4 regions of the Streptomyces sp. NPDC046712 genome follow, and region 4 is predicted to be linked to each of the others. Evidence: riboswitches for the same ligand, from Rfam matches in the RefSeq annotation. Region 4 holds a riboswitch; each other region holds the start of a gene.

Region 1 (7,608 bases), on a different contig from region 4:
CGGCTTCCTCCCCCAGCGCGCGGTTCACGGCGTACGTACGACCGGTGAACCCGGAGCCCAGCAGGTTACGCAGGACCGTCCGGCCGACCCCGCCCGGCGCACGTCCGGCCCCGATGACGGCGACCGCGCCTGGCGCGAGGAGGCGCTGCACCGAGCGCGCCTCGGCCCGCTGCTCACGGGCGCGCTGCACGGCGAGCGAGCGGTCGGTGGGCTCCAGGTCGAGGTGCAGCCGCACGGAGCCGTCCTCGAAGCTGCGCTTCTGGGTGTACCCCGCGTCCGTGAAGACCTTGATCATCTTAGTGTTGGCCGGCAGCACCTCCGCCGCGAACCGTCTGATGTCCCGCTCCCGCGCCACCGCCGCGATGTGCTCGAGCAGCGCGGAGGCCACGCCCCTTCCCTGGTGCGCGTCCTGGACCAGGAAGGCGACCTCGGCCTCGTCGGCGGGCGCCGACGCGGGCAGCCCCTGGTCGTTGATCCGGTCGTACCGCACGGTGGCGATGAACTCCCCGCCGACGGTCGCCGCGAGTCCCACCCTGTCCACGAAGTCGTGGTGGGTGAAGCGGTGCACGTCCTTGGCGGAGAGCCGCGGGTAGGGCGCGAAGAAGCGGTAGTACTTCGACTCGTCCGAGACCTGCTCGTAGAAGCTGACGAGCCGGTCGGCGTCGTCGACGGTGATGGGCCTGATGCGCGCGGTACCGCCGTCACGGAGGACCACATCCGCTTCCCAGTGGTCGGGGTAGGCGTGTTCCGGGTGTTCCGGCTGTTCCGACGCGCTCTGCATGGGGCAAGCGTACGGCCGGGATACGACAGTGGCACCGGTCGCGCGGCGCTTGTGCGCCATGCAAGGTAGGGAGCACCGATCGGCCCCCGCCGCAGGGCCGGAGGTCGGCTACGAGCACCCCGCCACCCGTGAGAGACTGGTCTAGACAACCCGCTTGAGACTTGAAGGGCAACACCATGGCTGAGCGCCGCGTCAACGTCGGCTGGGCCGAGGGCCTGCACGCCCGCCCCGCCTCCATCTTCGTCCGTGCCGCCACGGCCTCCGGCGTCCCCGTGACGATCGCCAAGGCCGATGGCAACCCGGTGAACGCCGCGTCGATGCTCGCGGTGCTCGGCCTGGGCGCGCAGGGCGGCGAGGAGATCGTGCTCGCTTCGGACGCCGACGGCGCCGAGGCCGCTCTGGACCGTCTGGCGAAGCTGGTTGCCGAGGGGCTCGAGGAGCTTCCCGAGACCGTCTGACCGAATTCCGACAGGACTTCCGAGGGAGCCGCACACGCCGAAATGACGGCGGGTGCGGCTCCATTGTTTTACCTCGCGGACCGCTCCGCCGATTTCTCGGGAATTCAGGCAGCGCAAAAGAGGCCCGCCGAATTCTCATTCTTTGTATACGGCCCGCATGTTAATTGCGGACGCTCGCGGTGTTTACGACGTGTTGCGAAGCCCTCACACGTCCGCGCTCCGACCGCTTCAGCCGGTGCTGCGCCAGGGAGCGCTCCGCGTGCAGCGCGGTCAGGGCTCGGGCCCGTTCGGCGTCGCCGCGCGCCACCGCGTCCACGATCGCCCCGTGCTCGGCCCATGCCTCGACGGGCTGGGCGGCTGGCTCGACCGCGTACATCCAGGCGATCTTGTGCCGCAGCTGGGTGAGCAGCGCCGTGAGTGCCGGGCTGCCGGAGGCCTGCGCAAGCGTCTCGTGGAACCAGCCGCCGAGCGAGCGCAGATCCTCGCCCTGGCCGCGCCTGGCCCGTTCCTGCCCCAGCCTGACCAGGCCGCGCAGCACCTTGAGGTGGGCCTCGGTGCGGCGCTGGGCGGCGCGGGCGGCGCCGAGCGGCTCGAGCAGGGCCCGTACGTCGAGCAGGTCCGCCGCCTCCTGCTCGGTGGGCTCGGCGACATGGGCGCCCGCGTGGCGGCGGGTGATCACGAAGCCCTCGGACTCCAGGGTGCGCAGGGCCTCGCGGACCGGGACGCGGGAGACTCCGTAGCGGCGGGCCAGCTGCTCCTCGGTCAGCCGGCTGCCGCATGCGAAGACCCCGGAGACGATGTCGTCCCGAATCGCCGTGCATACCGAGTGCGCGGGAATGCGCATGTTCGACCTCCGCCTTAATCCGCGCGAAACCGGTTCGTCGGCGACTCTATTGCAGCAGGGCGGTATTTCGGATGGGTCTCCGGGAACATGGATATCTTTTGGCCAACGAAAAGCCCCGGCTCTGTACGAGCCGGGGCTTTTCTGACGTGCTGCGGAGCGGGCCTTGTCAGGCCCTCACGCCTCGGACGCGTCTCAGACGTTCACGCCGCGGGCGCGCAGGTACGCGACCGGGTTGATGTCGGAGCCGTACTCGGCGGTGGTGCGCGCCTCGAAGTGGAGGTGCGGGCCGGTCGAGTTGCCGGTCGAGCCGGAGAGGCCTATCTGCTGGCCCGGGGTGACGGACTGGCCGACCGAGACACTGATGGCCGACAGGTGACCGTACTGGGTGTACGTGCCGTCGTTCATCCGGATGACGATGTTGTTGCCGTACGCGCCGCCCCAGCCGGCCTCGACGACGGTGCCGGAGCCGACGGAGACGACCCGGCTGCCGGAGGCGGCGCGGAAGTCGACGCCGGAGTGGCTGCCGGAGGACCAGAGCGCGCCGCCGGCCTTGTAGCTGGTGGTCACGTACGAGCCGGCCACGGGGAGCTGGAAGGAGTTCAGGCGCTTGCGCTCGGCCTCGCGGGCGGCGCGCTCCTTGGCCTCGCGGATCTCCTTGGCGCGGGCCTCGGCCTTGCGCTTCGCCTCGGCCTTCGCACGGGCCTCGGCCTTGGCCCGCTCCAGGGCCTCGGCGGCCTCGCGCTCCTGGGCGGCGGCCTGGGCGTCGATCGTGTCCGCGAGGGAGTCGGCGGCGACGACCTGGGTCAGGCCGGTGTCCTCGAGGGAGGGGGAGTCCGCGTCGGCGGCGAGCGCCGGGGAGGCGAGGGTTCCGATGACGCCGGTGGTGGCGAGCGTCGCGACGCCGGCGATGCCCGCGCTGCGGCGCGCCAGACGGCTCGGACCACGATGCTTCCCGGTGGCACGGGTGAACGCCATGTAGTGGCTGATCCTTTCCTTCCTTCTCGCCTACCGGGTTAGCTGACGGGTTCGGAGCAGGAAGGTCTCCTACGGACCCCTCCGCACGGATGCGAAGGCGTCCGATTCACCCCAGGGACTTCGTGTGGGTCCCCGGCTCCCCAGGCTCGCGCCTGACGGGGACTCGGCGATGACTGTCCGATGCCGCGGGTGCGGCGGGTGCAACTGGCGAACAGCCGGACCGACGCTAAGCGGACCGTCTTTCAATCACCAAACAGACACGCCTGTTTGTAAGACATGCCACAGGGCATACGCCCACCCTCTCCAGTAATACGGACAAAGGGGAGGACCCCGACGTAACCTGACGTCGGGGTCCTCGAAGTGGCGCTCGGTTGCCTCAATCAGCCCGTGACAACGGTCACTTCGCCGATGCCGAGGGCGCGCACCGGCTCCTCGATCTGTGCCGCGTCACCGACGAGCACGGTGACCAGACGGTCCACCGGGAAGGCGTTGACGACGGCCGCCGTCGCCTCCACCGTCCCGGTCTCGGCCAGACGCGCGTACAACTGCGCCTGGAAGTCGTCCGGAAGATGCTGCTCGACCTGGTCGGCGAGCGTCGCGGCGACGGAGGCGGCCGTCTCGTACTTCAGCGGGGCCACGCCCACCAGGTTCTGCACGGCCACATCGCGCTCGGCGTCCGTCAGACCCTCCGCGGCGAGGGTGCGCAGCACCTTCCACAGGTCGTCAAGTGCCGGGCCGGTGTTGGGGGTGTCGACGGAGCCGCTGATGGCGAGCATCGAGGCGCCGTGGCCCTGGCCGTCGGAGCGCAGCACCTGACCGAAGGCCCGCACGCCGTACGTGTAGCCCTTCTCCTCGCGCAGGACGCGGTCCAGGCGGGAGGTGAGGGTGCCGCCGAGGCAGTACGTGCCGAGGACCTGGGCCGGCCAGACGCGGTCGTGCCGGTCGGCGCCGACGCGCCCGATGAGCAGCTGGGTCTGCACAGCGCCCGGCCGGTCCACGATGACGACCCGGCCGGTGTCGTCGGCCGTGATCGGCGGGACGGGGCGCGGCTCCGCGGTGTTCCCCGTCCACTCGCCCAGCGTCTCGGCGAGAATCTTGTCCAGATTCACGTCGGTCAGGTCGCCGACGACCACGGCGGTGGCCGTGGAGGGCCGGACGTACCCCTCGTAGAAGGCGCGGACGGCCGCGGCGTCGATCGCCTCCACCGTCTCCTCGGTGCCCTGGCGCGGCCGCGACATGCGGGAGGTGGCCGGGAACAGCTCCTTGGAGAGCTGCTTGGCGGCCCGGCGGGCCGGGTTGGCCGTCTCGTGCGGGATCTCGTCGAGCCGGTTGCGCACCAGCCGCTCGACCTCGGTGTCGAGGAAGGCCGGCGCGATCAGCGCCTCGGAGAGCAGACCGAGCGCCTTGGGCAGCCGGGAGGCGGGGACCTCCAGGGAGACCCGTACGCCCGGATGGTCGGCGTGCGCGTCGAGCGTGGCGCCGCAGCGCTCCAGCTCGGCCGCGAACTCCTCGGCGGAGTGCTTGTCCGTGCCCTCGGAGAGGGCGCGGGCCATGATCGTGGCGACGCCGTCCAGGCCCTCGGGCTCGGCGTCCAGCGGCGCGTCGAGGATGATCTCGACGGCGATCACCTGCTGGCCGGGGCGGTGGCAGCGCAGCACGGTCAGGCCGTTGTCCAGCGCTCCGCGGTCCGGGGCCGGGAAGGCCCAGGGGCGTGCTGTGCCGGGCTTCGGCTGCGGGTGGAAGTCCATGCTCGTCAAAGACGCGGCAGCGTCGGTCACTGGTCCGCTCCCTCTTCCTCGTCGCTGTCGCTCTGTTCGGTGCCGATCGGCTCGTAGACGAGCACCGCGCGGTTGTCCGGGCGCAGTCGGGCCTTGGCGACCGCCTGCACCTCCGCCGCGGTGACGTCCAGGACCCGGTGCACGGCGGTGAGGGCGAGCTGCGGGTCGCCGAACAGGACCGCGAAGCGGCACAGTTCGTCGGCGCGGCCCGCGACCGTACCCAGCCGGTCCAGCCACTCGCGCTCCAACTGGGCCTGGGCGCGCTCCATCTCCTCGGGCGTCGGGCCCTCGGCGGCGAACCGGGCCAGCTCCTCGTCGACGGCGGCCTCGATCTCGGGCACCTCGACCCCGCCGGACGTCTTGACGTCCAGCCAGCCCAGCGAGGGCGCGCCGGCCAGTCGCAGCAGGCCGAAGCCGGCGGCCACCGCCGTGCGGTCGCGGCGGACCAGGCGGTTGTGGAGCCGCGAGGACTCGCCACCGCCGAGGACGGTCAGGGCCAGGTCGGCGGCGTCGCACTCGCGCGTGCCGTCGTGCGGGAGCCGGTAGGCGGCCATCAGCGCGCGGGCCGGGACCTCCTCCTCGACGACCTCGCGCAGCTGCTCCCCGATGGTCTCCGGCAGCGTGCCGTCGCGCGGCGGCAGCTTGCCGTCGTGGGACGGGATGGAGCCGAAGTACTTCTCGATCCAGGCCAGGGTCTGCGCGGGGTCGATGTCGCCGACGACCGAGAGCACCGCGTTGTTCGGCGCGTAGTACGTGCGGAAGAAAGCCCGCGCGTCCTCGAGCGTCGCCGCGTCCAGGTCCGCCATGGAGCCGATCGGCGTGTGGTGGTACGGGTGGCCCTCGGGGTAGGCGAGGGCGGTGAGCTTCTCGAAGGCCGTGCCGTAGGGCACGTTGTCGTACCGCTGGCGGCGCTCGTTCTTGACGACGTCCCGCTGGTTCTCCATGGACTCGTCGTCCAGAGCGGAAAGCAGCGAGCCCATGCGGTCCGCCTCCAGCCAGAGCGCCAGCTCCAGCTGGTGGGTGGGCATGGTCTCGAAGTAGTTGGTGCGCTCGAAGCTCGTCGTGCCGTTGAGCGAGCCACCCGCGCCCTGCACCAGCTCGAAGTGACCGTTGCCGTGGACCTGCTTCGAGCCCTGGAACATCAGGTGCTCGAAGAGATGGGCGAGGCCGGTACGGCCCGCGACCTCGTGGCGCGAGCCGACGTCGTACCAGAGGCAGACCGCGGCGACCGGGGTCAGGTGGTCCTCGGAGAGCACCACCCGCAGGCCGTTGGCCAGCCGGTGCTCGGTCGCTGTCAGGCCGCCGGAGCCGGCCTCTGCCGTGGCCGTGTGACCCATGGGCATGTACGTCCCTTCGATCGCGATATGGAAAAGTCCTGCCACCCTATGCAAGCGCACTGACACCTGGCGAAGTTCCCGCTGGTTCGCGCCGTCCCTCTTCCGTGTCCCACCGGCGTCAGCCACGGCTGACGACGGGCCCGCGGGGGGCCATGCCCGGGTCGCGGTCGGCGTTGTCGGTGGGACGGTCCACAATGGTCCGCGTCAGATCAACCTTGTTGGTGAAGGAGCCGCAGCCGCGATGGCCCGCCGCAGCACGAAGACACCGCCGCCGGACGACGCGTTCGAGGAGAGGATCCTCGACATCGACGTCGTCGACGAGATGCAGGGCTCCTTCCTCGAGTACGCGTACTCGGTGATCTACTCCCGCGCGCTGCCTGATGCCCGCGACGGCATGAAGCCGGTGCAGCGCCGCATCGTCTACCAGATGAACGAGATGGGCCTGCGCCCCGACCGCGGCTATGTGAAGTGCGCCCGCGTCGTCGGCGAGGTCATGGGCAAGCTGCACCCGCACGGCGACGCGTCGATCTACGACGCGATGGTGCGCATGGCGCAGCCCTTCTCCATGCGGGTCCCCCTGGTCGACGGCCACGGCAACTTCGGCTCGCTCGGCAACGACGACCCGCCGGCCGCCATGCGGTACACCGAGTCGAAGATGGCCGCCGCGGCGCTGATGATGACGGAGTCGATCGACGAGGACACCGTCGACTTCGCGCCGAACTACGACGGCCAGGAGCAGGAGCCCGTCGCGCTCCCCGCGGCGTACCCGAACCTGCTGGTCAACGGCGCGTCCGGCATCGCCGTCGGCATGGCGACGAACATGCCGCCGCACAACCTGGGCGAGGTGATCGCGGCCGCCCGGCACCTGATCCGGCACCCGAACGCGGATCTCGAGGCGCTGATGCGTTTCGTGCCCGGCCCCGACCTGCCCACGGGCGGCCGGATCGTCGGCCTGTCCGGCATCAAGGACGCGTACGAGAACGGCCGCGGCACGTTCAAGATCCGCGCCACGGCGACGGTGGAGACCGTGACGGCCCGCCGCAAGGGCATCGTCGTCACCGAGCTGCCCTTCACGGTCGGTCCCGAGAAGGTCATCGCCAAGATCAAGGACCTGGTCGGCTCCAAGAAGCTCCAGGGCATCGCGGACGTCAAGGACCTCACCGACCGCGCCCACGGTCTGCGCCTGGTCATCGAGGTCAAGAACGGCTTCGTGCCGGAGGCCGTCCTGGAGCAGCTCTACAAGCTGACGCCGATGGAGGAGTCCTTCGGCATCAACAACGTGGCGCTGGTCGACGGCCAGCCGCTCACGCTGGGCCTCAAGGAGCTCCTGGAGGTCTACCTCGACCACCGCTTCGACGTGGTGCGCCGCCGCTCCGAGTTCCGCCGCGGCAAGAAGCGGGACCGGCTGCACCTGGTCGAGGGTCTGCTCGTCGCG
Region 2 (7,608 bases), on a different contig from region 4:
CAGCGGGTTGCCCATGAACGTCGGCCCGTGGGCGAGCACCGGGACCTCGCCGCGCGAGATCCCGTCGGCCACCCGCGCCGAGCACAGCGTCGCCGCCATCGACAGATAACCGCCGGTCAGCGCCTTGCCGACACACATGACGTCGGGGGAGACCCCGGCGTGGTCCGCGGCGAACAGCGCTCCCGTACGGCCGAAGCCGGTCGCGATCTCGTCGAAGACCAGCAGGACGTCGTGCTCGTCGCACGCCTCCCTGAGCACCCGCAGGTACTCGGCCGAGTGGAACCGCATGCCGCCCGCGCCCTGCACCACCGGCTCCACGATCACCGCGGCCAGCTCGTCCGCGTGCCGCCCGATCGCCTCGCGCAGCAGCTCCGCGTACGACTCCTCGTACGCGACGGGCGGCGGGTCCACGAACACCTGGCGCTGGAGCACGCCCGACCAGAGCTCGTGCATCCCGCCCTTGGGGTCGCACACGGACATCGGCTGCCAGGTGTCGCCGTGGTAGCCGCCGCGCCAGGTGAGCAGCCGCTGCTTGCCGGGCCGGCCCACCGAGCGCCAGTGCTGGAGGCACATCTTCACCGCGACCTCGACGGCGACCGAGCCCGAGTCGCTCAGGAAGACGTGCCGGAGCGGTTCGGGGGTGATCTCGACCAGGCGGGCGGCGAGCCGGACGGCCGGCTCATGGGTCAGCCCGCCGAACATGACATGGCTCATCCGGTCCAGCTGGCCACGGACCGCCTCGTTGAGCACGGGGTGGTTGTAGCCGTGGATCGCGGACCACCAGGAGGACATGCCGTCGATCAACTCGGTCTGCCCGTGGGAGGGTTCGGCCAGCCTGAGCCGCACCCCGGACGCGGACTCGACGACCAGCGGCTCCGCACGGCCCGGCATGGGGCCGTACGGATGCCAGACGTGCGCCCGGTCCAGGGCCAGCAGTTCCTCGTTACGCATTCGGCGCGAGGTCCGTTCCGGCGCCACGCCGGCGCACCGCCACCAGATCGGTACGGGCCTCCGGCACCTCGGCCGGGGCCTCGTCCGCCGGAGCCGCGGCACCGCACGGCCCGCAGCCACCGCCCGCCTCGGCGTGCGAGCCACAGCCCGCGCCCGCCTCGGCGTGCGAGCCGCAGCCCGCCGACGCCGAGGAGCCGCAGCCACTGCCCGCACCCGCCGCCGCGAGCGCGTCCGCCCGGTGCGCGGGGAGCGTGGTCGTGCCCGCGCCCTCCACCTCGAAGCCCGCGTCCGCGATCATGTCCAGGTCTGCCTTGCCGGCCTGGCCCTCGCTGGTCAGGTAGTCGCCGAGGAAGATCGAGTTCGCGATGTTCAGCGCGAGCGGCTGCATCGAGCGCAGATGCACCTCGCGCCCGCCCGCGATCCGTACCTCGACGTCCGGGCAGACGAACCGGACCATCGCCAGGATCCGCAGACAGCGCTGCGGGGTGAGGTTCCACTCCTTCGCCAGCGGCGTGCCCTCGAACGGGATCAGGAAGTTCACCGGCACCGAGTCCGAGTCCAGCTCACGCAGCGCGAACACCACGTCGACGAGGTCCTCGTCGCTCTCGCCCATGCCCGCGATCAGGCCCGAGCAGGCCGAGAGCCCCGCGGCGTGCGCCTTCTGCACGGTGTCCACGCGGTCCGCGTAGGTGTGGGTGGTGGTGATCTCCCCGTACGTCCCCTCGGACGTGTTGAGGTTGTGGTTGTACGCGTCGGCGCCGGCCTCGCGCAGCCGCTCCGCCTGCCCGTCGGAGAGCAGGCCGAGGCACGCGCACACCTCGACGCCCTCGTTCTGCTCCTTGATCGCCTCGATGGTCTTGCCGACGCGGTCCACGTCGCGGTCCGTCGGACCGCGGCCGCTCGCCACGAGGCACACCCGCTTCGCACCGCCCGCGACACCGGCGGCGGCCGCCTGGGACGCCTCGTCCGGCTTCAGCCAGGTGTACTTCAGGATCCCGGCCGTGGAGCCGAGCCGCTGGGAACAGTACGAGCAGTCCTCCGGGCACAGCCCGGACTTCAGATTGACCAGGTAGTTGAGCTTCACCCGACGCCCGAACCACCGGCGGCGCACCTTGCCGGCCGCGGCCACCACATCGAGCAGTTCGTCGTCGGAGGTCGCCAGCACGGCGAGCGCTTCTTCACGGCTCGGCAGCTCGCGCCGCAGCCCCTTGTCCACCAGCGTGTTCAGCAGGTCCATAAGGGCTGATCCTGGCCTACGGCACACCCCGCGGCCAAGGAGGAACTGAACAAACGAGCCGGATTCAGGTGTGTGCATGGCCACACCCTGACCTCGGCCACGGACGGTTAGGGTCTGTGCGCTGCCTACAAAAGGATCTGGCCCATGCACCGGGACGAGGACACCCGCCGGACCGCGTTCGACTGGACCGACGCCGAGGCGCGCCGTCGCGAGCGGGCGGGTCTCGTCCGTACGCTCAGGCCCCGCGCCGCGGAATCGGACCTGCTCGACCTGGCGAGCAACGACTACCTCGGACTGACCCGCCGGCCGGAGATCACAGAGGCGGCGGCCGAGGCGGCACGGCGCTGGGGCGCAGGCTCCACCGGATCGCGCCTCGTGACCGGCACCACCCGGCTGCACACCCGGCTGGAGCGCGAACTCGCCGAGTTCTGCGGATTCGAGGCGGCCCTCGTCTTCTCCTCCGGCTACACCGCCAACCTCGCCGCGCTCACCGCGCTGAGCAGCCGCGACTCGCTGATCGTCTCGGACGCCGGCAACCACGCCTCGATCGTCGACGGCTGCCGGCTCTCGCGCGCCGAGACGGCAGTGGTGCCGCACAGCGACCCCGAGGCGGTACGCAAGACCCTGCGGGCCCACGAGGGCCGCCGGGCCCTCGTCGTCTCCGACTCCGTCTTCTCCGTGGACGGCGACAAGGCGCCGCTGACCGAGCTCGCCGGGGCCTGCCGGGCCCATGGTGCCGCGCTCGTCGTGGACGACGCCCACGGCCTGGGCGTACTCGGCGACGGCGGCCGGGGCGCCCTGCACGCCGCGGGTCTCGCGGGCGAGGAGGACGTCGTCGCCACCCTCACCCTCTCCAAGTCGCTGGGCAGCCAGGGCGGCGCCGTCCTCGGGCCCGCCCGGGTCGTCGAGCACCTGGTCAACGCGGCCCGGACGTTCATCTTCGACACCGGACTCGCCCCGGCCGCCGCGGGCGCCGCCCTCGCGAGCCTGCGGATGATCCACGGTGAGCCCGGCCTCGCCGAGCGCGCGCGTACCGTCGCCACCACGCTGCACCGGATGCTCACCGAGGCCGGACTGACCGCCGTACGCCCGGACGCGGCCGTCGTCTCGGTGCGCGCCCCTTCGCCCGAGGCCGCGCTGCGGTGGGCGGCCGACTGCCGCGAACAGGGCCTCGCGGTGGGCTGCTTCCGGCCCCCGTCCGTCCCGGACGGCATCTCTCGACTGCGGCTGACGGCCCGCGCGGATCTGACGCAGGCGCAGATCGACCGGGCGGTGGAGACGATCGTGCGCACTGCACCATCGGCCCCCTGATCGCGACCCAAATGCGGTCTCTGATAGCAGAGTTCACCGCTTCGGGCGACACATATGCACATATCTTGGTGGATGGCCGCACAGGGCGGCACGATCGGTGGCACTCTGACGCGAAGCGCAATCCGGGCCGGGCCCGGTGGGAAAGGGACAGCGTCGCCATGGCAGACCACCAGGAAGCAACCGTCACTCTGCCGAGCGATCCCGCCTCGGTGTCCGCCGCCCGGAGATATGTCGCCGACGTCCTGACCGGCTGGGGGCTCGCGGAGGCCGGCGACACCGCCGACACGGTCCGGCTGATCGTCTCGGAACTGGCCACCAACGCCGTCCAGCACACCTTCGGGCAGTCGCCCACCTTCACGGTCGACGTCCGCCTGGAGCGCGAGGAGCAGCTGCACATCGGGGTCACCGACAGCCACCCCCGCTGGCCCAAGCGGCTGCCGGCGGCGGTCCAGCAGGACAACGGCCGGGGGATGGTCATCATCCGCTTCCTGACGGCGGAGGCGGGCGGCCGGCTCTCGGTCACCCCGACCGACGAGGGCGGCAAGACGGTCTGGATCAACCTCCCCTGGACGTCCTCCCCGAACTAGGGTCACGCGCCCCGGGCGAACCCGCCGCGCAGCAGCGCCCGCAGCGACCGCGCCGCCGGACCCGACTCCTCGCCGCGGTGCGCCACCGAGATCGTCCGGCGGAACGACGTCGGATCCAACGTCCGTACGCCCAGTGGGGACGACGCCATCGCCGCGACCATCTCCGGCACCACCGCCACCCCGAGTCCCGCGCTGACCAGCGCGCACACCAGCGCGTAGCCCGGCGTCCGGCAGACGACCGACGGAGTCGCGCCGACCCGGGCGAGAGCACCCTCCACACCCCGCCTCGGCGGATGGTCCGGCGCGCTGCTGATCAACGGCTGACCGGCGAGCTCCGCGATCGGCAGCCGGCCCGAGCTCTCCGCCAGGACATGACCCGGGGCCGTGACCAGGACCAACTCCTCGACCAGCAGGGGCTCCAGCAGGACCCCCGGCGGCAGCGGGGCGGGCTCGGCGGGCTCGTAGGTGTGGGTGAGCGCCAGATCGACCTCACCCTCCGCCACCGCGACCACCCCGCCCGGCGGCTCGTACTCGGCGACCGTCAGCTCCACGTCCGGATGGGCCCGCCGGAACGCACTCAGGACCGGCGGCAGCAGATGGATGCCCACGGTGGTGAAGGTGCCCACCCGGAGCTGCCCGCCGGAGAGCCCGCTGAGCTGCGCGAGCTCATGACGCGCCCGCTCCATCTCGTCCAGGACCCGGCGCGCACGGGTGACGAGCAGTTCACCCGCGGGCGTCAGCCGCGCGCCCCGGTGATGGCGGACGAGCAGAGCGGCGCCCGCCTCCCGCTCCAATTTGGCGAGCTGCTGCGAGAGCGCGGGCGGGGTGTATCCGAGCCGGGCGGCGGCCCGAGTGATCGAGCCGTCCTCGGCGACCGCCACCAGAGCCGCGAGCCGCACCAGATCCTGCATAAAGCATTCCTTTGGGCAGACCCACGAGATTGCCAGTACACACTAAAGGCTCGCGGCGGGCACGCTGGGGTCATGGACGGACAGCTGATCGCCTTCATCGGGGTCGCGGCGGGCATGGTGGCCATGCCGGGCGCGGACTTCACCGTCGTCGTACGCAGTGCTCTGGCCTCCCGGCGGGCCGGGGTGGCCTCCGCCGTCGGTGTGGCGGGCGGGCTCCTGGTGCACACCGCCCTCGCGGTGGCGGGGCTCGCGGCGGTACTGATCGCCGTACCCGTGCTCTACCGGGTGCTGCAGATCGCCGGCGGCGCGTACGTGCTCTTCCTCGGCGTGCAGGCGCTGCGCGGCGCGCTGCGGGCGACGGGGGAGCCGTCGGCCGACACCGCCGGTGAGGCGAACCTGTCCCGCGCGTTGCGTCAGGGGTTCCTGGCCAATGTGCTCAACCCGAAGGCACCGGTGCTGTTCCTGACTCTGCTGCCGCAGTTCGTGCCGGACGGCGTCGCGGTCGTACCGCGCACGCTGCTCCTCGCGTCGATCGTGGTGCTGCTGGCCCTGCTGTGGTTCCCCCTGGTGGCGGTCCTGGTGGACCGGCTCGGCCACTGGCTGCGGCGTCCGCGGACGGCCAGGACCGTACAGGGGGTGACGGGCGGCGCGCTCGCCGCCCTGGGGCTGACCCTGCTGTCGGCTCCCCTCGCGGGGAACTGAGGCCGGTGTCGAGGGTGCGGCGGCGCCACCGCACCCCCCCGTGACGGCACTCGTCAGCGGGTCAGGCCGTCGTCACACCCGGCCGTAGTAGACCCTCGACGACCAGATCTTGTCGAGCTTCACCCAGGAACCCTGCTTGGGCGAGTGCCAGATCTTGTTGTTCCCGGCGTAGATGCCCACGTGGTAGACCCTTCCACCCGAGTGGAAGAAGACCAGGTCCCCCTGCTTCCGGCTGGACGCGGAGATGTGCCGGGTCTTGTTGTACTGCTGCTGCGCGGTACGGGGCAGCGACTTGCCCGCCTTCTTGTACGAGTAGAGCGTGAGCCCCGAGCAGTCGAACCGGGTCGGTCCGGTCGCTCCGTACTTGTAGGGCGATCCCTTCTTCGAGGCCGCGATGCTCAGCGCCTTGCCGGCGTGCGAGGTCGCGGCCTGGGCCTCCGAGGTGGCGCCGGGTGCCAGCATCGTGCCGCCGACGGCGGCGAGGGTGAGAGCCGAGACGGCTCCGGCCCGGGACAGCAGGGACGGGACATGAATCTGCGCAGTCATGCGCAACCCTTCGTCAGCCGCCTGTGAAGGATGACCTGTCGGGTTCGGACTGGCGAAGTTGCCCGGCCGCGGCTGCGGCTTCACCCCGAGGAACGGCCCCACTGCTCGGTCGTCCCGTACTGCCTGGGTCCTCCACTCCTGCCGATCCACTCCTGTCGACCAGACATCCGGGACAGCGGCAGGACTCGGCGTCCGCCCGGACCGCCCCGCCGCGGTGGCGGGGGCTTGTCGTCGTGAGGGATCTTGACTCACATCCGGGGCGAAATCCGAGTTGAAACGACGTTATGTGAGGCTGCTCACGACTGATCCATTCGGGTGGACAGACATGTTTCGTGATCTTCTGAGGTTTGGCCGACGAGCCTTGTACCAGGGGAGAAACGCCCGATTCCGCCAGATGCGTACACCTGCTGCGCAACCCACCCCGCACATATGTCGATTCGTCGACTACGCCGAACGAGGGAGGATTTCTATGGCCGCGATGCCCCGAGTGGACCTCGACACGACACGCGGATATGTCAACTCGCTCGTGTCCCAGGCACGGTGACCCGCTCCGCGCGGCGCTCTCCGTCCAACACCCGCAGCGCGCGGGCCAATGTCTCCGTGTGCACCTCGGTCTCGCCGCGTACATGCATGACCGTCAGGGCATCGCGGAGGGCGGTCGCCCGCCCCACCAGGGCCTGTGCCGCTCGCAGCGCCCCATAAGTATGCAAGGTTCTGGATGGATTGATTCGTCCAAGAAGGTCGACGACTTCGAGATAGGCGTCGACGAACTCACCCTCGGCGCGCGTCAGGGCGGGCAGCGGCGGCAGCTCGGGAACCATCTCCGGCTCACCTCGCTCCGGCGCCGCCGGACGCCCCACGGTTCTGGATCACGTGATCCACCAGGCCGTACGCCGTGGCGGCCGACGCGTCGAGAATCGTGACGCGGTCGATGTCGGCGTCGATCCGCTCACGGCTCCGGCCGGTGTGGGTGACCAGCATCCCGGCCATCATCGCGCGCAGCCGGAGCAATTCCCGTGCCTGGATGTCGAGATCGCTGGGCTGCCCCTGCAACGGCTCGTCCATCGTGGGCTGCTGGAGCACGACCCGGGCGCCGGGCAGCGCGAGCCGCTTCCCGGGCGCGCCGGCCGCGAGCAGCACGGCGGCCGTGGAGACCGCCTGGCCGAGGCAGGTGGTCTCCACGGCGCAGGTGACGACCTGCATCGTGTCGTAGATCGCGGACATGGCGCTGAGCGAACCGCCGGGGGAGTTGATGTAGAGCGAGATGTCCCGGTCCGGGTCGGCGTACTCCAGATGCAGCAGCTGGGCGATGACGTCGTTGGCCGAGGTCTCGTCGATCGGCGTGCCGAGGAAGACGATCCGC
Region 3 (7,608 bases), on a different contig from region 4:
TCGTCGCGGTCGTCGAGGACAACAGCCGCACGGGCGGCGTCGGCGCGGCCGTCGGCCAGGCCCTGCGCGACGCGGGCGTCGACGTACCCCTGCGGACGTACGGGATCCCCGAGCAGTTCCTCGCGCACGCCAAGCGCGGCGAGGTGCTCGCCGATCTGGGGCTCACCCCGGTGGAGATCGCCGGAGACATCAGCGCGGCACTGACCCGGAAGAAGGGGCGATGACCAAGGAGTTCGACCTCGCGGCGCTGCTCGCCGAACGCGGCGCCGAGCGCTACGAGCTGCACAGCCGGTACCTCAACCACCAGCTCCCGCGGATGCTGCACACGATCGGCTTCGACAAGGTCTACGAGCGGGCAGAGGGCGCCCACTTCTGGGACGCCGACGGCGGTGACCACCTCGACATGCTCGCCGGCTTCGGCGTCATGGGGCTCGGCCGGCACCACCCGGTGGTCCGCAAGGCCCTCCACGACGTCCTGGACGCCTCTCTCGCCGACCTCACCCGCTTCGACTGCCAGCCCCTGCCCGGGCTGCTCGCCGAGAAGCTGCTCGCCCACAGCCCGCACCTCGACCGCGTCTTCTTCGGCAACAGCGGTACGGAGGCGGTGGAGACCGCGCTGAAGTTCGCCCGGTACGCCACCGGGAAGCCGAGGGTCCTGTACTGCACCCACGCCTTCCACGGCCTCACCACCGGTTCCCTCTCGGTCAACGGCGAGAACGGCTTCCGGGACGGCTTCGCCCCGCTGCTGCCCGACACCGCGATCGAGCTGGGTGACCTGGACGCCCTGGAGCGGGAGCTCCGCAAGGGGGACGTGGCCGCGTTCGTCGTCGAGCCCATCCAGGGCAAGGGGGTGCACGAGGCGCCGCCCGGCTTCCTGCGCGCCGCCCAGGAGCTGCTGCACGCGCGCGGGGCGCTGCTGATCGCCGACGAGGTGCAGACGGGGCTCGGCAGGACCGGGGACTTCTACGCCTACCAGCACGAGGACGGTGTCGAACCGGACCTGGTCTGTGTCGCCAAGGCGCTCTCCGGCGGCTATGTGCCGGTCGGCGCGACCCTCGGCAAGGACTGGATCTTCAAGAAGGTCTACTCGAGCATGGACCGGGTCCTCGTCCACTCGGCCAGCTTCGGTTCCAACGCACAGGCCATGGCCGCCGGGCTCGCCGTGCTCTCGGTCATGGAGAGCGAGGGGACGGTGGCGCACGTGCGCCGGGTGGGCGGGCTGCTGTCCGCGCGTCTGAAGGAGCTCGTCCCGCGCTACGAGCTGCTGAAGGAGATCCGCGGGCGCGGGCTGATGATCGGGATCGAGTTCGGGCGGCCGTCCTCGCTCGGCCTGCGGAGCCGGTGGACGATGCTGCAGGCCGCCCGCAAGGGGCTCTTCGCCCAGATGGTCGTCGTGCCGCTGCTCCAGCGGCACCGGATCCTCACCCAGGTGTCGGGGGACCATCTGGAGGTGATCAAGCTGATTCCGCCGCTGATCATCGACGACGCGGACGTGGACCGCTTCGTGACCGCGTTCACGGCCGTGATGGACGATGCCCATGGTGGAGGCGGACTGATGTGGGACTTCGGGAAGACGCTGGTCAAGCAGGCGGTGGCGCAGCGCTGAGGGCGTGACGCGGGAGAGTTTTGCCTCTGGGGCAAGAAATTTGCCTCAGAGGAAAGATCCTGGCGGAATGGGGGCATGGAGCACTTCCCCGGGGAGCAGTCCCCGGACCCTGCCGCACCGGACGTCCTGACGGACGTCGCGCCCCAGCTGCGCGCCCTGCGCCGGCGCCGTGGGCTGACCCTGGAGGCCGCGGCCCTGCGGGCCGGTCTCTCCCCGGCGCATCTCTCCCGGCTCGAGACGGGCCGCCGGCAGCCCTCGCTGCCCATGCTGCTCGCCCTGGCCCGTATCTACGGTACGACGGTCTCCGAGCTCCTGGGCGAGGTTCCGCCCGAGCGTGACCCGATCGTCCGGGCGGGCCGGTCCGAGCCCGTCGAGGCCGACGGCTGGATCTACCGCCAGGCCGGCGGCCCCGGCCGCGCCCTGCAGGCGCTTCGTGTCCACGTGCCGTACGCCACCCGGGCCGACATCGTGCGCGTCCATCCCGGGGAGGAGTGGCTCCATGTGCTCGACGGACGGGTGCGGCTCGCGCTCGGCGACGCCGTGCACGTACTCGACCCGGGAGACAGCGCGCACTTCGACTCGCTCACCCCGCACCGCATCGGCGCCGCCGACCGCGACGGGGCCGAGCTGCTCTTCGTCCACACGCTGATGCAGAGCCCCGCCGCCGAGCTGTGCCTCGGTGACGGAGCCCCCCATCTGCGCTGAGCCCTTCGGAAGGGGCAGATATGTCCGAGAAGTCCGCATCGATCACCGGCGAGGAGCGCGGCGAGGGCAAGTTCCCCAAGGGGCTCGTGCTCCGGCTCTTCGCCTATCTGGTGGCCGGGCACCTCTTCGCCGGGTTCCTCTACCTGCTGTTCATGCTCGGCGGGCAGAACCAGTAGCGGAGGGGGGAGGGGTCACCCCACGACGACGAGCCGCTCGCGCAGCCGCTCCCGGGTCTCGGGGCTGATCTTCAGGCCGTCCGAGAGGTAGCTCTCGACCGTGCCCCAGGTCTGCTCCATCGTCTCGAACGCCGCCCGCAGGTACTCCAGACGCGCATCGAAGAGCGGGCTGAGCAGCTCCATCACCTCGGGCGACATGGCGTCCGCGGCGGTGGAGCTGCGGCGCACCTTGTACCGGCGGTGCGGATCGTTCGACTTCACATAGTCGGCCTCGATCGCCTCGCGCTCGACGCCCACCGCGAGCAGCGAGATGGCTATGGACAGTCCGGCCCGGTCCTTGCCCGCCGCGCAGTGCATCAGCGCGGGGATGCTGTCCTCGGCCATCGCGTGCAGGATCCGGCTGTGCTCCGCCGTCCGCTCGACAATCATCTTCCGGTACGAATCGGACATTCGACCGGCCGCCTTGCCGTCACCCAGGGCGGCGCGGAGCTGCTCCAGCTCGCCGGTGCTGACCAGCTTCCAGAACTCCTTGCCGTCGGCCGGGTCGTTGAGCGGGATGTTCACATTCCGTACGCCGGGAAGTTCGACGTCCGCGCCCTCGACCTTCCGGTCCGCGTGATTGCGGAAATCGAAGATCGTGTGCAGCCCGAGGGTGGAGAGGAAGGCCGCGTCCTCCTCGGTGGCGTGCGCGAGGTGGCCGCTGCGGAAGAGGCGTCCGAACCGCACCGAACCACCGTCCACGGTCGGCAGGCCGCCCACGTCCCGGAAGTTGCGTACCCCGGCGAGCTCGGGTTCGGTCGACGGGACCTGCGGCAGCTGCTGCGTCACGAGTGCTCCTGAAGGTTGGCGGGTCGAGATCGGTTCCTGGGGCAATCATCCCGGGTGGGCTCGGCTCCGCATACCCCCGGGGCATGGGAATGGGTGTTCTGTCCGAATTGGGCCCTTAGGTATAACGCGCCCTGTTAATAGGGGAGATGGGCTTCGGTGCGTGAGCAGCGTCATAAAAGTGACGGACCGTGCCTGATCGTTCCGGGCAATCTCCTTACCGGAAAGGGGCATCGAGGTTCCGTCATCCACGGAGGGTGACCGGAATTCGGCGCGAATATCACGGCCGTGAATGCGAATGAAAAATGGCGGCTTGTTCGCCTCGACCCCGCTCGTCTACGGTCACCGTCAATCCGGTCGGACCGCCGAATCCTGCCACCGTCCGGAATCCGCACCCACCCACGTATGGCAGGAGCGGGGGACCCAGGTAAGTACGCCGAACCGGTAGATCCGGACGGCTCGGGGTGAAGTCGCGTGAGAACGCGGCCGGACATCTCCAGTCCGAACCCGACAGCTCACCTCGCAGGCGACGGAGAGGAATTCGCCATGCCCGCGAAGGGTAAGCATCGCCGTCCCAAGGTCAACCCGATCACGCGCGGATTCGTCGCCGCCGGCGCCGGTGGCGCCGTCGTCGCCCTGCCGCTCCTCGGTGCGACCGGAGCCCACGCCGCCGACAAGGGCGCCCCGGTCGTGACGCCCGAGCAGGCCGTTGCCGCCGTCGCCGCGGCTCCGGCCGCCGCCCCTGCCGCCGCGCCCGCCGCGAAGCCGAAGACGTACTCCGTCGTCCCCGGTGACTACCTGTCCAAGATCGCGGCCGAGCATCACCTGGCCGGCGGTTGGAAGAAGCTCTACGAGGACAACCGTCAGGTCGTCGGCGAGAACCCCTCGCTGATCTTCCCCGGCATGAAGCTCACCCTCGGCGCCAAGTCGACCGCCAAGGCGACCCCGAAGGCCACGGCCCCCAAGGCCGCCCCCAAGGCCGCCCCGAAGGCCGCGCCCAAGGCCGCTCCGAAGAAGGCCGAGAAGTCCTCCGCCAGTGCCGCCGAGTCGCGCAGCTCGCGCTCCACCGAGCGCAGCACGGTGGAATCCGCCCCCGCGCAGGCCGCCCCCGCGCAGGCCTCGTCCTCCGGCTGGGTCGCCCCTGTCGGCGGCGGTGTCTCCACCCCGTACCGCGCCTCCGGCTCCATGTGGTCCTCCGGTTACCACACCGGCGTCGACTTCATCGCCTCCTCCGGCACCTCGGTCAAGGCCGTCGGCGCGGGCACGGTCCACTCCGCCGGGTGGAGCGGCGCGTACGGCAACGAGGTCGTCATCCAGCACGCCGACGGCACGTACTCCCAGTACGCCCACCTCTCCTCCCTCTCCGTCTCCGCCGGTCAGACCGTCTCCGGCGGTCAGCAGATCGGCCTCTCCGGCTCGACCGGCAACTCCAGCGGTCCGCACCTGCACTTCGAGATCCGCACCGGACCGAGCTACGGCTCGGACATCGACCCGCTGGCCTACCTGCGCTCGCACGGCGTCGGCATCTGACGCACGCTCAGCACCCCGAAGGGGCCCGGCACCTGTGCCGGGCCCCTTCGGGCTTTCCGTATTCCGGCTTGGCAGAATCTTGAACGGTGGCGTATCTCACCAGGCGTCAACCCCTCCTTACGGTCGCGTAGGTCACACATGTAAGGGAAAGATGAGCTCCCGTGGCAGACGATTCGAGATCAAGAGACATGCACGTATTCGGGTCGTACGCGGCGATCGGTGACAGCTTCACCGAGGGCGTCGGAGACCCGGGGCCCGACGGGAAGTTCCTCGGCTGGGCGGACCGCTTCGCGGTGCTGCTCGCCGACCAGCTGCCGGAGCACGACGCATTCCGTTACGCCAACCTGGCCGTACGCGGCCGCCTCCTCGACCAGATCGTGGAGGAACAGGTGCCCCGCGCGAAGGAACTCGCCCCCGACCTGGTGAGCTTCTGCGCGGGCGGCAACGACATCATCCGCCCCGGCAGCGACCCCGACGACGTCGCCGAGCGCTTCGAGCGGGCCGTCGCCGAGCTGACCTCGGCCGTCGGCACGGTCATGGTGACGACCGGCTTCGACACCCGCGACGTACCCGTGCTGCGCCACCTGCGCGGCAAGATCGCCACCTACACGGCCCATGTCCGGGCCATCGCGGACCGCTACGGCTGCCCGGTCCTGGACCTGTGGTCGCTCAAGTCCGTGCAGGACAGGCGGGCTTGGGACGACGACCGGCTGCACCTCTCGCCCGAGGGTCACACCAGGGTCGCGCTGCGTGCCGCCCAGGTCCTCGGCATGGACGTGCCCGCCGACCCGGACCAGCCCTGGCCGCCGCTGCCGCCGAGGAACACGCTGGACGTGCGGCGCGACGACATCCACTGGGCCAAGGAGTACCTGGTGCCGTGGATCGGGCGACGGCTGCGGGGCGAGAGCTCGGGCGACCACGTGGAGGCGAAGCGCCCGGACCTCATGCCCCTCTGAGCACGACGGGGATCGATACGGGGTTCGGTGCGGGTTCGGGTGCGGGGATCCGTTCGGGGATCCGCTCCAGGACACCGCCGGCGAACACGTCGTACAGCGGCAGCGTCTCCAGATGGACGTAGCCGATGTGGCAGTCGCAGACGGCGAGGGGGCAGGCGCGCGGACGCAGGGCGGCACGGTATGAACCGTCGTAGAGCCGACCCAGCTCCGCCCTGACGAAATGGCAGCGCCGTACCGTTCCGTCGCCGTCGACGGAGATCACCGACTCGCCGGTCCGGCAGGGGAGACCGGCCGAGCGGTGCGGATGGCGGCTGTACGGGAAGAGGGGGTCGAGGGCCGTCCAGCCCTCGGCCTCCTCGTCGGTGTACGTGTGCCCTTCGGCCGCGTTCACCCAGAGGTAGACCTGGGGCGGGAGCTCGGCCCGCAGTCGCCGGGCGTGCTCCCGGTGCTCCGGCAGGCCGACGATCCCGACGCTGAAACGCGTGCCCCGGCGGGCCAACTCGTGGCACTTGGCGAGGAATCGGTCGTACGGCGTCTGCCCCGGGTGGTACGTGCACCAGAGCGCGAGGGTCGTGGGGTCGGCCTCGGCCAGCCAGTCGGTGCGGCAGCTCAGATTGGTCTGGATCGCCACCCGCTCGATGTGCGGGAGGTGTGACAGCTCGGTGAGGGCACGCCGGTACCAGGACCGGACCAGGCCCTCGCCCCACGGGGTGAAGAGAATCCTCAGCCGGTCGCCGGTCTGCGCGGCCGCCCAGGCGGAGAACCGTTCCAGTGCGGCCCGGTCGGCGCGCAACTGCTCGCGGCTGTCGCGGCGCTTGGCGAAGGGGCAGTAAGGACAGTCGTAGTCGCAGGAGGCGAGCGGGCCCCGGTAGAGGATCGTCAGGTCCATGCCGTCACCCCGCTACTTCGGCTCGTAGGCAGCCATCGCCGCCCGGACGGCCGGGGAGAACAGTGCGGGACCGAGCGCGTCCGAGTGGGCCAGGCCCTCGGGGGAGAGCCGCAGCAGGCCGGCGGGGGCCGTCGGATCAAGCCAGCCGAGCGCCTCGAACCGGCCCAGTTCGACAGGGAAGTCCACGAACGGCGAGGAGCCGAAGCGCTCTTCGTACCCGGCCGTCGACATGCCCCCGGCCTGGAGGAGGGACTGGAGCAGATGGCGGCGGCGGGCCTCGTCCGCGTCGACCCACCGGCCCACCTGGGCCCGCGTGAAGTCATCCGTCCCGGTGTAGGTGTCGATGATCGAGCGGACCTCCCTCATGTCGACGGCGTAGTCGAAGGAGTAGTGCAGCGAGGAGGTGTACGAGCGGGCCCCGCAGCCCAGGCCGATCATCCCGTCGGTCTGGCAGGCGTAGTCGTCGGCCCCCTGCGGCGGGGCGTCCGCGCGCCGGAACATCCGCATCGACACCTGCTCGTAGCCCCGGGCGAGCAGATGGTCCCGGCCGTGGCGGTAGAGCCGCAACCGCTGCTCGTCCCAGTCCCGGTCCGCGGTGGGCGAGAGCCGGCCGAGACCGGTGAGCGGGCGGATGTAGAGGGGATAGAGATAGAGCTCCTCGGGCGCCCAGGCGAGCGCCGCGTCGAGGGAGTGGGTCCAGGTGCGCTCGGTCTGGCCGTCGATCCCGTAGATCAGGTCGATGTTGAGGACGGGGACGCCGGTGTCCCGGATACGGGCGAGCGCGGCCTCGACATCGGCGCGGCGCTGGGGGCGTACGGCGGCTCGGGCCTCGGCCTCGACGAAGCTCTGCACACCGATGCTGAGCCGCGTGGCGCCCCGCTCGGCCAGCACCGCGAGCCGGTCGGCGGTCGCCGTCGAGGG
Region 4 (7,608 bases):
GCGGGATCGTCGGGCTGTCGACGGCGTACGCCCTGACCCGCGCCGCGCCCGGCACTCGTGTCACGGTCCTGGAGAAGGAGCACGGCCCGGCCCGCCACCAGACGGGGCGGAACAGCGGGGTGATCCACAGCGGGATCTACTACCGCCCCGGGTCCCTGAAGGCACGGTTCGCGGTCGCCGGCGCGGCCGAGATGGTCAAGTTCTGCGCGGAGTACGGCCTGCCGTACGAGGTGACCGGCAAGCTGATCGTCGCGACGGGACGCGACGAGCTGCCCCGGCTGCACGCACTCGTGCAGCGCGGCCGGGAGAACGGCATCCCGGTGCGTGAGCTGGGCCCCGCGCAGATCACCGAGTACGAGCCGCGGGTGCGGGGCCTCGCCGCGATCCATGTCGGCACGACCGGCATCTGCGACTACGGAGCGGTGGCGGCGCAGCTCGCCGAGTCCTCAGGGGCGCGCATCCTGTACGGCTCCGAGGTCGCCGCGGTCGACCGGCGACCGTGGGGCGTCGCCGTCCGCACGGCGGCCGGGACGGTGGTGCGGGGACGGGTCCTGGTGAACTGCGCGGGGCTGCACTGCGACCGGGTGGCGCGGCTCGCCGGCGACGAGCCGGGGATGCGGATAGTCCCTTTCCGGGGGGAGTACTACGAGCTGGCGGACCCCTCGCTGGTCCGCGGCCTGGTGTACCCGGTGCCGGACCCGGCCTTCCCCTTCCTGGGGGTCCATCTGACCCGGGGCGTCGACGGCGGCGTGCATGTGGGGCCGAACGCGGTCCCGGCGCTGGCCCGGGAGGGATACGGCTGGTCGGTCGTCCGGCCCGGCGATCTGGCGGGGACGCTGGCATGGCCGGGGTCGTGGCAGATCGCGCGGGAGCACTGGCGGTACGGCGCGGGCGAGCTGCGCCGGTCGCTGTCGAAGCGGGCCTTCACGGAGGCGGTGCGCAGGCTGCTGCCGGTGGTGGAGGAAACGGATCTGCGGCGGGCCCAGGCGGGGGTGCGGGCACAGGCGGTACTGCGGGACGGGACGCTGCTGGACGACTTCCTGATCCGCGAGGCTCCGCGGACGGTCCACGTCCTGAACGCGCCGAGCCCTGCGGCGACGGCGTCCCTCCCGATCGGCCGCGAGGTCGCCCGCAGGGCCCTGGCCTTCTTGTAGCCCGTCGTTCGCGCCCCTTCGCCCTGCCCCAACCGCCTCGCTCCGGGGCCTGCGGGGGAGGCCCGCCTCACTCCGGGCCCCCGACAGAGGGCCGCCGCCGGAGGCCCGCGGGCTTTCTCCGACACGCCGTAGAATCGGGGCATTGTGTCTGAGTCTCGAGAAACCGCCACGCAGTCCGTCGCCGAGCCCGTCGTCGCCCGGCGCGGTAGCCGGATGTTCGCCGCGGGGGAAGGGCCCCTGCCCGATCCCGCCGGCTCGCACCACGAGCGGCGCATCCGCAGCTTCCAGCCCCGTCGCAGCCGCGTCACCGCCGGTCAGGCCGAGGCGATGCTCAAGCGCTGGCCCGACTGGGGCCTGGACATCGACGGCAAGCGGGTCCTCGATCTGACCGAGATGTTCGACGGTCTGCCCGTCGTCCTGGAGATCGGCTTCGGCATGGGCGAGGCCACCGCCCAGATGGCCGCCGCCGACCCCGGTACCGGCATCCTCGCCGTGGACGTGCACACCCCCGGCCAGGGCAACCTCCTCGGTCTCGCCGACCGGAACGGCCTGGAGAACGTCCGGGTCGCCAACGGCGACGCGATCATCCTGCTCCGCGAGATGCTCGCCGCCGACTCCCTCGACGGCTGCCGCGTCTACTTCCCGGACCCCTGGCCCAAGAAGCGTCACAACAAGCGGCGCCTCATCCAGCCCGAGTTCCTCACCCTGCTCGCGACCCGGATGAAGCCCGGTGCCGTGCTGCACTGCGCCACCGACTGGGAGGAGTACGCCGAGCAGATGCTCGAGGTCCTCTCCGCCCACCCCGACTTCGAGAACACCCAGGCCGACGGCGGCTACGCGCCCCGCCCCGCCTTCCGTCCCCTCACCCGCTTCGAGGGGCAGGGCCTCGACAAGGGCCACGTCGTGCACGACCTGCTTTTCCACAGGAAATAGAACTTGCTCGCGGGGTGTCAGTGCACCTCGTTAGGGTCACTCACGTGTCGAACCACGTGCCCGTCCCTGCCCGGGACACCGAGGAGCCGGCCTTCCCGGCCGTCCCGGACCGCGCCCAATGGCGCTACCGGCCCCGTCGCGCCTTCTGGCGCAGCAAGGTGGTCCGGATCGTCGCCGTGGCCGCCGTGCTCACGCTCTGCGCGCTGGTGATCCTGGCGATGGTGCGGGAGCAGACCGGCACCGAGGGCTTCCTCGTCGGTCTCGGCCTGGCCGTCCTGCCCGTCCCTCTCCTCGTGGCCGCCTTCCGCTGGCTCGACCGCGTCGAACCCGGCCCCTGGCGGAACCTGATCTTCGCGTTCTGCTGGGGCGCCTTCGCCGCCGCGCTCGTCGCGATCCTCGCGAACTCCTTCGCCGTCCGCTGGATAGCGACCGCCACGGCCGACCCGACCTCCGCCGACACCCTCGGCGCCACGGTCGTGGCGCCGGTCGTGGAGGAGAGCGCCAAGGCGGCCGCCGTGCTGCTGATCTTCCTGCTCCGCCGCCGTGAGTTCACCGGTCTCGTCGACGGCGTCGTGATCGCCGGCCTCACCGCCAGCGGTTTCGCCTTCACCGAGAACATCCTCTATCTCGGCCGGGCCTTCGGCGAGGACCAGGAGATCGGCACGTCCGGCATCGGTTCGGTGACCGCCGGGACCTTCTTCGTACGGATCGTGATGTCGCCGTTCGCCCATCCGCTCTTCACGGTGCTCACCGGCCTCGGCTTCGGCTTCGCGGCCCTCGCCACCCGGCGTCAGCGCGTGCGGCGCGTCCTGCTCCCGGTGACCGGCCTCGTCCTCGCGATGGGCGTGCACGCCCTGTGGAACAGCTCGGCGTCGATCCTGGGGCCGTTGGGCTTCTTCGCCGTGTACGGGATGTTCATGGTGCCCGCCTTCGGTCTGCTGACCTGGCTGGCGATATGGAGCAGACAGCGGGAGCTGCGCACGATATCCGGGCAGCTCCCGGCCTACGCGGCGGCGGGCTGGCTCTCCCCGGCCGAGCCGCTCGCGCTGTCCTCGATGCGGGCCCGTTCCCTCGCCCGTGACTTCGCCCGTCGCACGTACGGCCTGCCGGCCGCCACCGCGGTCGGGGAGTACGAGGCGTTCGCGACGACCCTCGCCTTCCTGCGCCACCGTGCCCAGCGCGGCGCGGCCGGCCCGGACTTCACTGCCCGCGAGCAGGAGCTGCTCCACCACCTCTGGCAGCGCAAGGCGGTCGCCTCTCCCGCGTTGACGTATGCGGCGCGGGCGACCGGCCAGGTCTGGGCGCCGCCGCAGTACCTGGACTACGGCGGCTACAACCCGTACCGCAGTTAGGGCCTGTCCGGCGGATCAGGGGTCGGACAGGCCCTGGGCGGAGCCGGCGCGTGATCGCGTCGGAGACTCAGACCGACAGGCCCTTGTCGCGCAGCCAGGCGGCCGGGTCGATGCCGTCGCCGCCCGCGGTGTGGACCTCCAGGTGCAGGTGCGGGCCGGTCACGTTGCCGGTCGCACCCACGCGGCCGATCGTCTCGCCGGTGCCCACGGACTGGCCCACGTTCACCGTCATCGAGGACAGGTGCGCGTACCAGACCTCCGAACCGTCCTCCAGCTCCAGGACGATCCGGTAGCCGTAGGAGCCGGACCAGCCCGCCGACTTGATCGTGCCGCCGTGCACCGCCTTGACCGGGGTGCCGGTGGGCGCCGCGAAGTCGAGGCCGGTGTGGTAGCCGGAGGACCACATGGAGCCGGACTGGCCGTACGTGGAGGTGAGGGTGTACGAGGAGGTGGGCAGGGAGTAGCTCGCCGCGAGCTTGGCCAGGCGCTCCGCCTCGGCCTTGGCGGCCGCTTCCTCCTCCGCCTTCTGCTTCGCCTCGGCCGCCGCCTTCTCGGCCGCTTCGACCTTCGCCGCCGCCTCGGCCGCGGCCTTCTCGGCGGCCAGCTTCTCCGCCTCGGCCTTCTCGGCGGCGTCGGCGGAGGCCTGCTGCTGCTCGGCCTGCTGGAGGATGCGCGCGCGCAGCGCCTCGCCGGCGTCGGCGGTGGACTCGGACGCGGAGCCGCCGTCGGTCTTCGCCGCCGCGTCGGCGGGGAGGGCGAGGGAGGCGGTGAGCGGCTGCGGGTTGTTCGTCCCGGAACCCGTGCCGTTCGCGTCCTCGTCCCCGTCGGAGATGAACTCGCCGACGCCCGGGAGGTCGGAGGCGTCCGGCAGGTTCAGGTCCGGGAGCGAGATGGAGACCGGGGGCTTCTCCTTGGCGGTGGCCATGCCACCCGCGCCGACCGCCGCGATGACACCGACGCCGAGGACGGTGGAGGAGCGGGCGAAGCCGGAGCGCTGCTTCACGACCCGGTGGCGGCCACCGGAGCGGGCCTGCTGACGGAGGGAGTCCTCGGTGGGGTTCCACTCCCCCCAGGTCGTGGCGTCGTCGTCCGAACCGGCGGCACCCGAGGCACCGAACGCATCGAAGTGGGCTTCGGGGGCAGGGGTGTTGGACGCCACGGAGGCGTACTCCTTTCCTTCCTTCTCGCCTACCGGGTTAGCTGACGGGTTCGGAGCAGGAAGGTCTCCTACGGGCGCTGTCGCACAGGTGCGAAAGTGCCCGATTCACCCCAAGTGGTGGTTCCCCGGTTCCTTTTCAGGATTCGGCGCGTGCGCACGGTGCCGTCTCTTACGACGGCTGGGACGACCGCGCTGCGTTATCGAACGTTAATAGACACGGGGGCCGGATTCCAAGCTGTTCTGGTTGATCATTCACGAGATTGAGCTGGTACAGCCCGATTTGATCCCGCTTCAGCAAGAGCCCGCCGCAGGGCAGGGAATCTGACGATGTATCAATTGTTATCGCAGCGGTACCTCTCCACTACGGATGGTCACGGAACCACCGGCATCGTCCGCCGCCGCTCCGGCTGCCCCGCCGCCGGACGGCTCACCGCGAGCAGCGCCATGTCGTCCGTCGAACCCCCGCCCGTGTACCGGCGGACGTCGTCCACGATCGCGTCGAGCAGCTCCTCGGGCCCCGGGAAGATCCGCCCGGAGAGCCGCTCGGCGGGATCGTAGAAGGCCCCCTCGGCATCGCGGGCTTCGGAGAGCCCGTCGGTGTAGAGCAGCAGCGTCGTGCCCGGCGGGTACGGGGTCTCGTCGGCCCGGTCCGGCCACGCGGCCAGCTCGCCCATGCCCAGGGGCAGCGCCGCCTCGCTCGGCTCCAGAAGCGCCAGACTCCCGTCCGCGTACAGCAGCAACGGCTCGGGATGACCGCGGTTCACCACCCGTACGAGACCGGCGCCGCGCGGGATCTCGGCCAGGACGGCGGTGGTGAACCCCTCGAAGGCGTCCAGGCCGTCGCGCCGGGTCCCCTCCCGGGCCAGAGCCCGCTCCAGACGCTGCGCGACGCCCTCCAGCGTCGCCTCCTGCTCGGCCGCCTCCCGGAAGGCGCCGATGACGACGGCGACGGCCTCGACCGCGTCGAGCCCCTTGCCCCGGACGTCGCCGACCACGAGCCGTACCCCGTACGGCGTGTCCTGGACGGCGAAGAGGTCGCCGCCGATGAACGCGTCCGCCTGCGCGGCCTCGTAGCGGGCCGCGACCTGCAGCCCGCCGATCCGCTCGGCGGGCGTGGGCAGGACCGCCTTCTGGGCGGTCGCCGCGATCACGCGGGCGGAGGCGAGCCGCTCGCCGCTGCGCCGCACGACCCGGTTGACGAGCAGGGCGAGCGCCGAGACCGTGAAGACGGTCAGGCTCTCGGTGAGCGCCGGGATCTCGTCGACGGTGTGGTTGTAGATGTGCAGGCCCACGCTGGCGAGGACGGCCGCGATGCCGGTGAGCAGGGTGGTCAGCATCGAGAAGAACGGGGCGGCGATGAGCGGCGCGGCCGAGAACATCGGCGAAGCCGTGTAGGCCGCCGGCGTGGAGAGGTCGAAGACGATGCCGCCCACGATGACCAACGGCGGCAGGGCGCGGACGAACCGGCGGGCACGCTCGGCGCGGGGGCGCGGGTTCTTGGTTTCCCCGTTTCCCGCCACCTGCTGCCCCACCTGTGCTCTCCTGCCCGGTCCGGCCACGGCGACGGACGGTACCGCGCCCTCCCCAGGGTGGCGGGAGCCGCGCCGCGTGGCGACCCCCGCTCGGCCAAGTGGGCGACACCCGCCCGCCCCCACACAGTCGGCCGCCACCCCGCCCGGTCAGCGCCACCCCGCACCGTCAGCCGCCACCCCGCCCGGTCAGACGCCGGACCCGCCCGGTCAGCCGCGGCCCCAGGCGCCGGACCCGCCCGGTCAGCCGCCCGCGCCCAGCCGTCCGCCCCGCGCCAGCAGCCGGACCGCGCCCGCGCACACCAGCCCGACCCCGCACAGCACCAGCCACGGCGTCGCCGACCACCCCGTCATATCGAGCAGCACGCCCGTCCCCAGGTTCCCGAGCGTGATCCCGATCCCGCACACGGTGTTGTAGAGCCCGTAGTGCGTGGCCACCCACCGCCCGCCCGACAGCGCGACGACCGTGTCCATCTCGTACGGGTACAGAACCGCGTTCGCGACCGCCAGGACCGCCGAGCACAGCAGCAGGCCCACGACCCCGGGCACGGCCGGCGGCAGCAGGAAGGCCCCGCCCATCAGCACCAGGCCGAGGACCAGACACCGCTCCCGGCTCAGCCGCCGCTTGCACCAGGCCGTGATCCGCAGCTGGCCCGCCAGCGCCACGAGCGCGGAGACCACGAACAGCGCGGTCGTCGCCGCCGTGCTGTCCGCGGCCAGCGGCAGCGCCAGATAGACCTGGAAGGACAGGACGTACGAGCCGGTCATCGCCAGCGAGAAGAGCCAGAACGTGCGGTTGGTCAGCACCGTACGGAACTGCCCCCGCTCCTCCACCTCCCCGTCCTCGTCGGACGCCTTCCCCCGTACCGGCAGGTGCCGCAGCTGCACCAGCGTCAGTACGGCGAACAGCACCGCCGCCACCACACACGTCAGCCGGAACGACACCCCCGTCAGCGCCACCCCCACCAGCGGCCCGAGCAGGATCCCGGCCTGGTAGTACGTGTTGAACAGCGCGAACGCCTCCACGCGCCGCTCCCCCGCCTCCGCCGCGAGGTACGCCCGCACGGCCGGGTTGAACAACGCCCCCGCCAGACCCGTCGCCACCGAGGCGGCGATCAGCACCGGCAGCGACTGGGCGAACGCGAGCGCCCCGAAGCCCGCCGTCCGCAGCGCGCAGCCCGCGACGATCAGCGGCTTGAAGCCGAGCCGGTCGGCGAGCGCCCCGCCGACCAGGAACATGCCCTGCTGCGAGAGGTTCCGTACGCCGAGGACGAGCCCGACGGCCCAGGCCGCCATGGAGAGCCCGTCCGAGAGATGCGCGGCGAGGTACGGCATCAGCATGTAGAAGCCGAGGTTGATGGTCAGCTGGTTGAGGAAGAGCAGCCGTACCGCCGGTTCGAAGGTGCGGCTCTGCCGCCAGATCCCGTCCTTGGCGGGGGCCGACGCCTGAGTGCTCATCGGACCCGCTCCAGGACGCGGCG

What was found. A riboswitch is a leader RNA that binds a small molecule or an ion and turns the genes downstream of it on or off. The one in region 4 is predicted to bind cyclic di-AMP.
Positions count from the first base shown of each region.
Region 1: linked by a shared signal. The riboswitch ahead of ABZ939_RS26630 (M23 family metallopeptidase) and the one ahead of ABZ939_RS06535 (M23 family metallopeptidase) in region 4 are both predicted to bind cyclic di-AMP.
Region 2: linked by a shared signal. The riboswitch ahead of ABZ939_RS23685 (C40 family peptidase) and the one ahead of ABZ939_RS06535 (M23 family metallopeptidase) in region 4 are both predicted to bind cyclic di-AMP.
Region 3: linked by a shared signal. The riboswitch ahead of ABZ939_RS09720 (LysM peptidoglycan-binding domain-containing M23 family metallopeptidase) and the one ahead of ABZ939_RS06535 (M23 family metallopeptidase) in region 4 are both predicted to bind cyclic di-AMP.

Region 1 is NZ_JBEYYW010000023.1:39,494-47,101, forward strand. Features, by position in the region: gene ABZ939_RS26615 (GNAT family N-acetyltransferase) at 1-781, opposite strand, end outside; gene ABZ939_RS26620 (HPr family phosphocarrier protein) at 958-1,239, shown strand; gene ABZ939_RS26625 (GntR family transcriptional regulator) at 1,400-2,083, opposite strand; gene ABZ939_RS26630 (M23 family metallopeptidase) at 2,276-3,058, opposite strand; cyclic di-AMP (ydaO/yuaA leader) riboswitch at 3,071-3,237, opposite strand; gene ABZ939_RS26635 (pitrilysin family protein) at 3,439-4,806, opposite strand; gene ABZ939_RS26640 (pitrilysin family protein) at 4,833-6,179, opposite strand; gene ABZ939_RS26645 (DNA topoisomerase IV subunit A) at 6,415-7,608, shown strand, end outside.
Region 2 is NZ_JBEYYW010000018.1:162,558-170,165, reverse strand. Features, by position in the region: gene ABZ939_RS23715 (adenosylmethionine--8-amino-7-oxononanoate transaminase) at 1-951, opposite strand, end outside; gene bioB (biotin synthase BioB) at 944-2,188, opposite strand; gene ABZ939_RS23705 (8-amino-7-oxononanoate synthase) at 2,333-3,499, shown strand; gene ABZ939_RS23700 (ATP-binding protein) at 3,658-4,086, shown strand; gene ABZ939_RS23695 (LysR family transcriptional regulator) at 4,089-4,997, opposite strand; gene ABZ939_RS23690 (LysE family translocator) at 5,070-5,699, shown strand; gene ABZ939_RS23685 (C40 family peptidase) at 5,772-6,245, opposite strand; cyclic di-AMP (ydaO/yuaA leader) riboswitch at 6,249-6,446, opposite strand; gene ABZ939_RS23680 (hypothetical protein) at 6,761-7,066, opposite strand; gene ABZ939_RS23675 (ATP-dependent Clp protease proteolytic subunit) at 7,074-7,608, opposite strand, start outside.
Region 3 is NZ_JBEYYW010000005.1:269,644-277,251, forward strand. Features, by position in the region: gene dxs (1-deoxy-D-xylulose-5-phosphate synthase) at 1-224, shown strand, start outside; gene ABZ939_RS09700 (aspartate aminotransferase family protein) at 221-1,606, shown strand; gene ABZ939_RS09705 (XRE family transcriptional regulator) at 1,682-2,311, shown strand; gene ABZ939_RS09710 (DUF6126 family protein) at 2,332-2,487, shown strand; gene ABZ939_RS09715 (tyrosine-protein phosphatase) at 2,503-3,315, opposite strand; cyclic di-AMP (ydaO/yuaA leader) riboswitch at 3,666-3,854, shown strand; gene ABZ939_RS09720 (LysM peptidoglycan-binding domain-containing M23 family metallopeptidase) at 3,859-4,842, shown strand; gene ABZ939_RS09725 (SGNH/GDSL hydrolase family protein) at 5,031-5,798, shown strand; gene ABZ939_RS09730 (STM4011 family radical SAM protein) at 5,785-6,687, opposite strand; gene ABZ939_RS09735 (STM4012 family radical SAM protein) at 6,700-7,608, opposite strand, start outside.
Region 4 is NZ_JBEYYW010000003.1:423,246-430,853, reverse strand. Features, by position in the region: gene lhgO (L-2-hydroxyglutarate oxidase) at 1-1,154, shown strand, start outside; gene trmB (tRNA (guanosine(46)-N7)-methyltransferase TrmB) at 1,368-2,087, shown strand; gene ABZ939_RS06540 (PrsW family intramembrane metalloprotease) at 2,132-3,439, shown strand; gene ABZ939_RS06535 (M23 family metallopeptidase) at 3,507-4,598, opposite strand; cyclic di-AMP (ydaO/yuaA leader) riboswitch at 4,610-4,757, opposite strand; gene ABZ939_RS06530 (PP2C family protein-serine/threonine phosphatase) at 4,970-6,118, opposite strand; gene ABZ939_RS06525 (MFS transporter) at 6,371-7,585, opposite strand; gene ABZ939_RS06520 (PLP-dependent cysteine synthase family protein) at 7,582-7,608, opposite strand, start outside.